3 regions of the Labrenzia sp. PHM005 genome follow, and region 1 is predicted to be linked to each of the others. Evidence: predicted binding sites of a transcription regulator. Region 1 holds the regulator's gene; each other region holds the start of a gene.
What was found. Region 1 encodes LexA, which represses DNA repair genes until DNA is damaged. Its sites were predicted from a motif close to TGTTCNNNNTGTGTTCNG; they were not measured.

Region 1 (3,278 bases):
GCTTTCCGTTGCGCTTCTCGTCGGAGATCGGAGCGGTATCGACGAAAAAACAGAGGAAAGCCTCAGAGCTGCCGGATTGGCGCACATACTGGCGATTTCCGGGCTGCACATGGCTCTTTTTGCTGGCGGTGCTTACGCGGTGTCACTCGGGGTCTTGGCTCTCCTTCCCGGGTTTGCATTGCGTTGGCCGTTGCACAAAGTCGCGGCGCTGTTGGCGCTCGGCGCTGCGGTTTTTTATTTGCTGCTCTCTGGGGCGTCGGTGGCAACCCAGCGGTCTTTCATCATGATCGCCCTGGTTTTTCTGGGCATATTGACCGGGCGGCGCGGATTGACCTTGCGGACGGCTGCTTTGGCTGGGCTGTTTCTTTTGTTGTTGGCACCAGAAAGGCTGTTTTATCCCGGGTTTCAAATGTCGTTCGCGGCCGTGATTGCTTTGATCGCGGTTTACGACCTTTGGCGGCGCCAACAAAAGGAAGCTGGTTTTTCCTCAAAGCCTCGGTCTCTTCCGGCCCGGCTGGGTGTGAGCATCGCCAAATGGGCTGCTGGGCTGTTCGTCACTGCTCTGGTTGCTGGAGCTGCGACCGGGATAATCGGGGCTTACCATTTCTCCCGGGTCGCGCCTTATGGGATCGTCGGGAATATGCTGGGTATGCCGGTGTTTTCTCTGGTTGTTATGCCCATGGGGGTTCTGGCGCTTGTCTTGATGCCCTTTGGCCTCAGTGCTGTGCCGCTGAAGGTGATGAGCGCTGGTCTGGGGATGTTGATTGATGTCGCAACTTTTACCGAAAACCTTGCCCCGGACGCGGGCCGGATCGGAACGTTAGGGGCAGCGCCTGCTGCTCTGTTGATGGCTGCGCTCTTTGTCTGTTTGCTCGCGCCTGGCCGAATTCGAAGCTTCAGTCTGGTTCCCTTGGGGGCCGCCATAACACTTATGACATTGTCGCGCGCGCCCGATATTCAAATCGCGGCGGCAGGGCCGCAACTCGCTGCTCGCGATAGGCAAGGAGATCTGCGCCTCTCCCATGTCCGCAAGTCCTTTGCCGCTGAAATCTGGCTTGAGGGGGAGGGTGAAGGATTGGGGGCGATTAAGTCGCGCAAGATGAGTTCGGTTCAGCGCCGATGTGATCCTGACGGATGTGTGGTGCTCGCATATCCGCCTAATGACAAAAGTTACTCGGATCCGATACCGCTCAAAATCGGTGTGTCAAAAACGGTGCAGGCTCTTTTCGAAGATTGCCAAAAGGCAGATATTATCGCGACCGATAAAATCGTGCCTGGGTTCTGCCAATCGAGCGTGATTTTGGATCAAGTTATTCGGGAAAAAAGAGGGGCTGTTTCGATTTGGCTGGAACCGTCCGATGGGTCTGCGAGCGGCTGGTCCGGAAAGACGGCATTAGAGCGGGCCACCAATCAAAGAGACGCAATACCCGGCATCAAACGTGTGGTTTATGCTCTTCCCCGATTACCGCGGCCCTGGAACCGGCCAGGCACAATAACCCGCGCTAGTTTGAGGTCAAAAGCCAAATCCTCCGCAAAGCCATAGACCTTGCGGAGAAGATTAATTCCAAAACCTGTTGAGCTGAAAAAGGACCCGCCTCAGTATTGCCGAAACAGCGCCACGAGACGGCCCTGAACACGCACACGACCCGGTCCGAAAATCCGAGTTTCATAGGCCGGATTGGCCGCTTCCAGTGCGATCGATGCGCCTTTTTTGCGCAGCCGCTTCAAAGTGGCTTCTTCATCATCAACCAGCGCCACGACAATGTCGCCGCTGTCAGCACTGTCGATTCGCCGGATTAAAACCGTATCGCCGTCCAAGATGCCTGCGTCGATCATGGAATCGCCGCGCACTTCAAGCGCATAATGTTCGCCTTTGCCAAGAAGCTCCGGCGGGACGCTGATGGAGTGGCTGTGGGTCTGGATCGCCTCGATTGGAACACCGGCGGCAATCCGGCCCATAACCGGGATTTCCGTTGCCGCACTTGCAACCGCTGCAGGCGCTGCGACTGGCGCGGGTGCTGGTTTTCCAAGCGACCCTTCGATAACTTCGGGAGAAAAACTGCCGCGCGGCCGCGGGCTGCCGAGGCCCGGCGCGATCGAATCGGGCAGGCGGACAACTTCCATCGCTCTCGCCCGGTTCGGCAGACGGCGGATAAAACCGCGTTCTTCCAAAGCTGTGATGAGCCGGTGAATACCGGACTTGGACCTCAGATCGAGCGCGTCTTTCATTTCATCGAAAGACGGCGGCACCCCAGTTTCCTTCAGTCTTTCATGGATGAACATGAGCAGTTCATACTGCTTGCGCGTCAGCATATCAGCTTCCCCTGATCTTGAGGATCAATTGGTACAAATCAAGAACACCCTACCTGTTCTCATTGTGTTCTGCAAGGGTAAACGTTCTCTTACTGTTCTAATTGTAGCTGTCAGAATTAAACGGCACTGGAAGCGGTTTATCTGGCCGTAAATAAATGGCAGAAGAGTTCAAAGAGCGTATTGTTTTCAAAAGGTTGGGTGATCATCGATTGCAGACCGTAGGGTCCGCAATATCAGTCAGTGCAAATAAAACGTGGAACGTATTGAAAACAAATGGAGAATTTACTTCGATGTTAGACGCTTCCGGTCCTGGAGTGTTCGACTGCGGACCTATTGCGGACCCTGTTTGTTTCGGTGTTTGATCGCCCGTGCAAAGTACGGGAGGTCGTATCGGTCGACATTTCGGATATATTCTTTGAACTCTTCGTTGGTCATGCGCCCGCTATCCACCAACGCCTTTTTCTCTCGTTCGATGAATTCAGCAAATATCAACATCGCCAGTCCTATGGATTCACCTTCTGCCTGAATTTCCTTCGCTTCCATGAAAGCAAGTTCTTCGGGGGCGTGCTGTTCCAGAAGCTCGATGAGGATCCGTTCGCCAGTTAGCTTCATGGTTATTATCCGGAAATCATCGATGGCAGTTTCAATCAATTCGGACTGTTGTCGCTGTAATGCCTCTCCAAAGAGAAAGTAATCTATCTTTTCTCCAGTTCCGGCACAGGCCTGCAACAGAAACTCAAGCGGAATCGAGTTTCTTGCTTTCCAGGATGAAACAGTCTTGTTCGATACCTCAAAATATTCAGATACGGCCAAATCTGTTTTGAGGTTGAGAGCATTTTTTACTCTATCAATGACTTGCGTCGCGTTGATCTTCAATTCTTATCTTCTCACTGGAAATCTGCATAAGGCAGAAAAAATATTGACATCTGCGAATCGCAGTCATTTAATCTGCGCATTGCGGATTC
Region 2 (3,278 bases), 2.6 Mb from region 1:
ATTGTTGTTCGACGCCCGTTGGTGGAGTTGGTCGAACTTGGAGGCTGGCCGTGTGTGAACAATCTGCAACCGGGTCTTGCCGCCGGGTTCCGGGTGGATCTGGAAGGTCACGACGCTTTCTCCATTATAGGGTCCCGCGTCCCGCATCCGGTAGGATATGGCCTTGCCTGGCTCTATGTGGACCGCGTCCGGATCAGACAAGTCGCCCTCTGGCAGCCAGTGGTTTCGGAGCGCAGGAATTGTCAAAGCGCGCCAGACTTTTTCAGGCGGTTCATCGAGCTGATAGTCCTGCTCAATGGCCACGGATCCATGGCTGGCGCTCTTATCGGTCATTGATCCATATCCTTCAGCAAATCCTTAAGCGCATCTACCCGTTTGGGCCAATATGCGCGGTATTTTGAAAGCCACCCGGCAATCAGTGCCAATCCGTTCGGATTGACTTCATAATTCACAAACCGGCCGTCCCGCTCCTCAAGGATCAGCCCGGCATCTCTCAATACTTTCAGATGCTGGGAGACGGCGGGCTGACTGATGGCCAGTCCTTCACGCAATGTGCTGGCGTTGCTCGCACCTGACGCAAGTTTTTCATAGAGGCTGCGCCGGGTCGGATCGGCCAACGCACGGAATATGCTTGATTCGTCCATGGTCAATACATAAGCATTCACTTATGTATATTGCAACTATTTTATGTGTTGCCCGGAACAGCAACCTTGAGACTGACAGCCTTATACCATCGCCATGACGCGGCTGGGGCCACCGGTGCCGCCACGATGTTTCGGGGCGCCGACAATCAGCGTTGCACCAGATGCCGGAAGCGCGTCAAGATTGGCCATGCACTCCAATCCCCAACGGCCGGACGGCAGCCAGGCATAGTGAACCGCAAAATCCTGGGAGATACCATGATCGAGAGACAGGCTGTCGACTGCAATACCGACCACATCCGCGTCGTCCATCAGCATCTGCACCGCTTCGATATGAAATCCCGGAAAATGCATGACGCCGCCGTCATCGGCGTTTCGGAAATTATTGGAAGCGGCATGCGCGCTCCAGCCGGAGTTCATCGCAACGCAAGCGCCCTTGGGGATGTCGCCATGGGCAGAGATCCAAGCGTTCAGATCGTCTGGCGTTACCTGGGCGTCCGGGTTCTCCGCTGCCCGCGCCTTGATATCGATGACGCAAAGTGGAGCCACCAGGTTTTCGACTGGGATTTCAGCAACCGACTGTCCATCGGCGGAAAAATGCAAGGGTGCATCGAGGTGGGTGCCAGTGTGCTCGTTGATCGTGAGGTTATAAAGATTGTAGCCATCCTTGGCGAAATCAAAGACCTTCTCGGCTATAAAACCCGGGACGCCGCCAAAGGTTGGAAAATCCTCAGACAGCTCGTGCGTTAAATCCATGACCTTGGTGGGCGCCTGCGCCATGGCTGGCAGAGTACCGCTGAGAGATGCCGCTGCCACCGCGCCGGACCCAACCGCAGCGGCTTTGAACAGCCCCCGCCGGGACAGCATTTTTTCCTTAACGGATGTGATGACGCATAAATCGCACATGCTATGTCCTCCAAGATTATCTGGGTTTTCCAGTGTGGGGTATTGGTGTTTTCACATCAACTGCAGGCAACAAAGCTGTAAAACACCGACGCTGGGTAGATGAATTGTGTTCGCACCTTGCTCTCTCTCATAAATTGCAATAGCGTTTTCTTCAATCAGTAGAGGGAGCGATATGGTCAGCCGCGTGACCACGGTGGCCTTCCAGGGCATTGAAGCTGTTCCAGTCGACGTGCAGGTGCATGTCGGACCGGGCATGGTCGCCTTTATGATCGTCGGCCTGCCGGACAAGGCGGTTGCCGAAAGCCGGGAACGGGTCCGCGCCGCACTCTCTGCCTCCGGCCTCGCGCTTCCTGCAAAACGGGTCACGGTCAATCTCGCTCCGGCAGATCTGCCGAAAGAAGGCTCGCACTACGATCTGCCGATCGCTCTCGGCGTGATGGCCGCGATTGGCGCCATCCCGGCGGAGTTCCTGGAAAACTATGTCATTCTCGGAGAACTGGCTCTGGATGGCACTCTGGCGCCGGTCGCAGGTGTTCTGCCTGCGGCCATGGGCGCCAATGCGTTGGAAAAAGGCCTGATCTGCCCAGCTGAAAGCGGCGGCGAAGCAGCCTGGGCGGACAGTGAGATGGATATTCTGGCGCCGCGGTCGCTTATCCAGCTCGCCAATCACTTTAAGGGAACACAGGTGTTGTCCCGCCCGGCGGCCAAATTGCGCGGTGAGCCGGACGGTATTCCCGATCTCGCCGATGTGAAGGGCCAAGAAAGCGCCAAACGCGCGCTGGAGATCGCTGCGGCTGGCGGCCATAACTTGCTGATGGTCGGCCCACCTGGCTCCGGCAAGTCCATGTTGGCAAGCCGCCTGCCATCTGTCTTGCCGCCGCTTACCCCGCGCGAGCTTCTGGAAGTGTCCATGATCGCCTCGCTTGCTGGAGAACTGGCGGACGGCAAATTGTCTGACCGGCGGCCGTTCCGGGCACCGCATCATTCAGCTTCGATGGCAGCCTTGGTTGGGGGCGGCTTGCGGGCCAAACCCGGCGAGGTCTCGCTCGCCCACAATGGGGTCTTGTTTCTGGATGAACTGCCGGAATTTAATCCGCAGGTGCTCGACAGCCTGCGCCAGCCGCTGGAAACCGGCGAGGCGATCATTGCCCGGGCCAATCACCGGGTGACGTATCCGGCGCGGATCCAGATGGTCGCTGCGATGAACCCCTGCCGCTGCGGCCATGCCGGAGAACCCGGCCATCAATGCCGGCGCGGCGAACGGTGTGTCACCGAATATCAAACCCGGATTTCCGGTCCGTTTCTGGATCGAATCGATCTTCGGATAGAAGTTCCAGCCGTTACTGCCTCCGATCTAATCGGTCCGGCGGAGAGCGAACCCTCGTCCCAAGTGGCAGACCGCGTTTTGACCGCTAGAAAAATCCAGGAACACCGGTTTTTCGATCTCGGTGTTGCCGCCCGCACAAATGCGCAAGCACCTGCGTCCATCGTTGAGCAGATGGCGCAATCGGACGACAAGGGCCTTGCCTTCTTGCGAGAGGCTGCGGATACCTTGCAGCTATCTGCAAGAGGTTATCACCGGGTCTTGAAACTTGCGCGCACACTCGCCGATCTTGATGGCCTTGAAACGGTCGCTCGTATCCACCTCGCCGAAGCGCTCAGTTACCGTGGTCAGGATCTGTCGCGCCGTGCGGCCTGAAGAATACCAAGGCCTTTAACCAGCTGACCTTC
Region 3 (3,278 bases), 510 kb from region 1:
ACCTCATGGCGCGGCAGATCGTGATATTGCGAGATCCGGTTGGGATCGACACGGCCTCGAGTCGCATCCAGAACATAAGTGAGTGCCGCTGCACTCAGCTCCATCTCGAACCGCATGACGGCTGCATCAAGTTCATCGCCTTCCAGCGCCGATGTAGCCGGCAACGCCACCACGTAATCAGCCGGGTTCAAAGCAAACTCGGCTGCATTGCGCAGCGCGCGGCGCATTTGCGCAGCTTTTGCGGTCGGTTTGCCGTCCTTGACCCAAACGAAATCCGGATGTTCGCGGTAAAAAGCGATCAACGCTTCGCCAACTTCCGGAAGCACGGTCAGCTTCATGGTTTTCAGTGCCGGCCGGGATTCATCAAACGGTGTCAGTACGACCGGGATTGAGGTGCTGACATTTGCGTCACTGGTCGACGCTGTCGCCTCTTCTGCGGGCTCGGCAACTGCTTCGGCTGTTTTCTTTTCCGACAACGGCGCCAGTGAGACAGCTTTGAGTTTATCAGGCGCATAGGTCAAATAGCGCGGAGCGGACACCCGAACCTTCACGGCCTTGCGCTGCAGTTCCCGCCGTTCACGTTCCTGCTGGCGGCGATGGAATTCAGGGTCAAACAGCCGCTGAAAAAAGCCCTGGGCTTGTGCTTCGGCCACCGGCAAAGCGAAAAAGCTTGTTGCCAGCACGCTGGCCATTAGACCGGCCTTCAAACCAGCACTCAGCTTCTGGCTGACGGACACTGCTTCCTGGCGTTCCGAAACCTTGTTCGTTGGTTCCGCTCGTCCCATCGTGTTCACTCGCATTGTCAAAACCTGTATTTCAATATGTCTAACACAGTCCGGGAGTGCCCAATGCCCCGGTTTTATTCCCTGCCGTCATGAAGTCCGCCGGCCGGCTTCCATCACCAAACCCAACCGGCATTTAGCAACCCAAACAAGTCCTGCTCACGTGGAACAAGGCGATCAGAATCGCACAGCTTTCGGAAACAATACTACACCAAGCCCGTACGTAAGGTTAAGTGCACAGACTTGGCGCCAGTTTCCAAATCACGTCAGTGTGACGCATTTGCATGTTTTTCCGTGAGCCGCCCGTGATTTGAGCGGCTTAGGCAGATGATTTCACGAATTAAAACGGGATTTCGTCGTCCATCGGGCCGGCACCACCGCCGCCGCCGGACGGGCCGCCAAAGCCGCCACCGGACGAGCCGCCGCCGTATCCACCACCGCCGCCGCCACCAAAGCCGCCGCCGCCAGAGGATCCGCCGCCAAAGCCGCCACCGCCCTGGTCATTGCCGTAATCAGGCAAACCACCCGGCTGACCACCGCCCTCGCCGCGGCCATCCAGCATCGTCAAGTTGGAGTTGAAACCCTGCAGGACGACTTCGGTAGAATATCGATCCTGACCGGATTGGTCTTGCCACTTGCGGGTCTGCAGCTGACCTTCCAGGTAAACCTTGGAGCCTTTGCGCAAATAATTCTCAGCGACCTTACACAGGCCCTCATTGAAGATCACCACCCGGTGCCATTCGGTTTTTTCACGGCGCTCGCCGGAATTGCGGTCCCGCCAGGATTCAGACGTGGCGATCCGCAGGTTGGCGATCGGGCGGCCATCCTGGGTGCGCCGGATTTCCGGATCCGCCCCAAGATTTCCGACCAAAATGACTTTGTTGACGCTTCCCGCCATGCTCAACTCCTGTTTATGTTCTTGCACCCGGCCCCGCCAAGGCAGCTGGATGGCATGGCACTCCGTTTAAAGCGCCCAATTCTAAAGTCCACACCCTAGCGATCAGATTGTACAAACGCCGCCTTTTTTGGCCAGCTCCCCCCATTTTCCACAGTGTTGACCCCTGCCGGGCCATTAAGAGGCAAAAAAGCCACGCAACAAAATGTGCCATTGCAGCCGGTCTTGTTTCGCAATCCCGGTCTATCCACACCGAAAGTCATTCTGTACTTGTTTTGTTCTTATCATTTTTATACTCTTGATTCAATTCTCCTGCCAGGTTTGGCAGCAAACGGAATTTTGCAGAGACAGCCATCTGGAAGACGGGCTGGAAACTGCTATATCGGGTGCGAGCAGGACCGCGCCCGGGAGACATATTAAAAGCCCGGCCCGGGCTGTCTGCGCAAGATCAGGATGACGACAATATGACGACTGCGAAGGCTTCTGATAGCGACGCCTGGAAAAAAGACCCGACGAAAGTTCTCAGTGTGCGCGGGGCCCGCGAACACAATCTGAAGAACGTCGATCTAGATTTACCGCGCAACAAGCTGATCGTCATGACCGGGCTATCCGGGTCGGGAAAATCGTCTCTTGCTTTCGACACCATCTACGCGGAAGGCCAGCGCCGGTATGTTGAAAGCCTGTCCGCTTATGCCCGCCAGTTCCTGGAGATGATGCAGAAGCCGGATGTCGATCAGATCGACGGCCTGTCTCCGGCAATTTCCATTGAGCAGAAGACGACCTCACGTAATCCGCGCTCTACCGTCGGCACGGTCACGGAAATCTATGACTATATGCGCTTGTTGTTTGCGCGGGTTGGGATTCCGTATTCCCCGGCAACCGGCCTGCCCATCGAAAGCCAGACGGTCAGCCAGATGGTCGACCGGGTCATGGATCTGGACGAAGGCAGCCGCCTGTATTTGCTGGCGCCGATGGTCCGCGGCCGCAAAGGCGAGTACCGTAAGGAACTCGCCGAACTGATGAAAAAGGGCTTCCAGCGGGTTAAGATCGACGGAACCTTTTACGAAATTGCCGATGCTCCCGCGCTCGACAAGAAATTCAAACACGACATCGATGTGGTCGTGGACCGGATTGTCGTGCGCGACGATATCGCCGGCCGCCTGGCCGATTCACTGGAAACAGCGCTGAAACTGGCCGATGGCATCGCAATCGCCGAGTTTGCCGGAGAAACCGAAGAAAACGGCGTTCCAAAGCGGCTGATCTTTTCCGAAAAATTCGCTTGCCCGGTCTCCGGTTTCACCATCCCGGAAATCGAACCACGTCTGTTTTCTTTCAACAACCCGTTTGGTGCCTGTCCAACGTGCGACGGGCTGGGCACTACGCTCGCCTTTGAAGAAGATTTGGTCGTGCCCGACCATACCTTGTCTTTGCGCGAAGGTGCGGTGCTGCCCTGGGCGAAAACCGGCTCCACCTCACCCTATTACGCCCAGACTCTGGAAGCCCTTTGCCGCCATTTTGATGTGTCTATGGCGACACCCTGGAAGGATCTGGACGCGAAAGTTCAGGACGCAATCCTTCATGGCACCGGCAAGACGGACATC

Region 2: FJ695_RS04585 (YifB family Mg chelatase-like AAA ATPase) is a predicted target of LexA. The motif match lies at 1,655-1,672, and genes of this name have one in related genera.
Region 3: uvrA (excinuclease ABC subunit UvrA) is a predicted target of LexA. The motif match lies at 1,943-1,960, and genes of this name have one in related genera.

Annotation. Positions count from the first base shown of each region.
Region 1 covers NZ_CP041191.1:3,632,616-3,635,893, forward strand. Annotated here, with positions in the region: gene FJ695_RS16440 (ComEC/Rec2 family competence protein) at 1-1,543, shown strand, start outside; gene lexA (transcriptional repressor LexA) at 1,597-2,313, opposite strand; gene FJ695_RS16450 (helix-turn-helix domain-containing protein) at 2,644-3,189, opposite strand.
Region 2 covers NZ_CP041191.1:1,042,122-1,045,399, forward strand. Annotated here, with positions in the region: gene FJ695_RS04570 (SRPBCC domain-containing protein) at 1-333, opposite strand, end outside; gene FJ695_RS04575 (helix-turn-helix transcriptional regulator) at 330-644, opposite strand; gene FJ695_RS04580 (cyclase family protein) at 726-1,547, opposite strand; gene FJ695_RS04585 (YifB family Mg chelatase-like AAA ATPase) at 1,720-3,246, shown strand.
Region 3 covers NZ_CP041191.1:4,146,743-4,150,020, forward strand. Annotated here, with positions in the region: gene FJ695_RS18725 (murein L,D-transpeptidase) at 1-785, opposite strand, end outside; gene FJ695_RS18730 (single-stranded DNA-binding protein) at 1,123-1,680, opposite strand; gene uvrA (excinuclease ABC subunit UvrA) at 2,142-3,278, shown strand, end outside.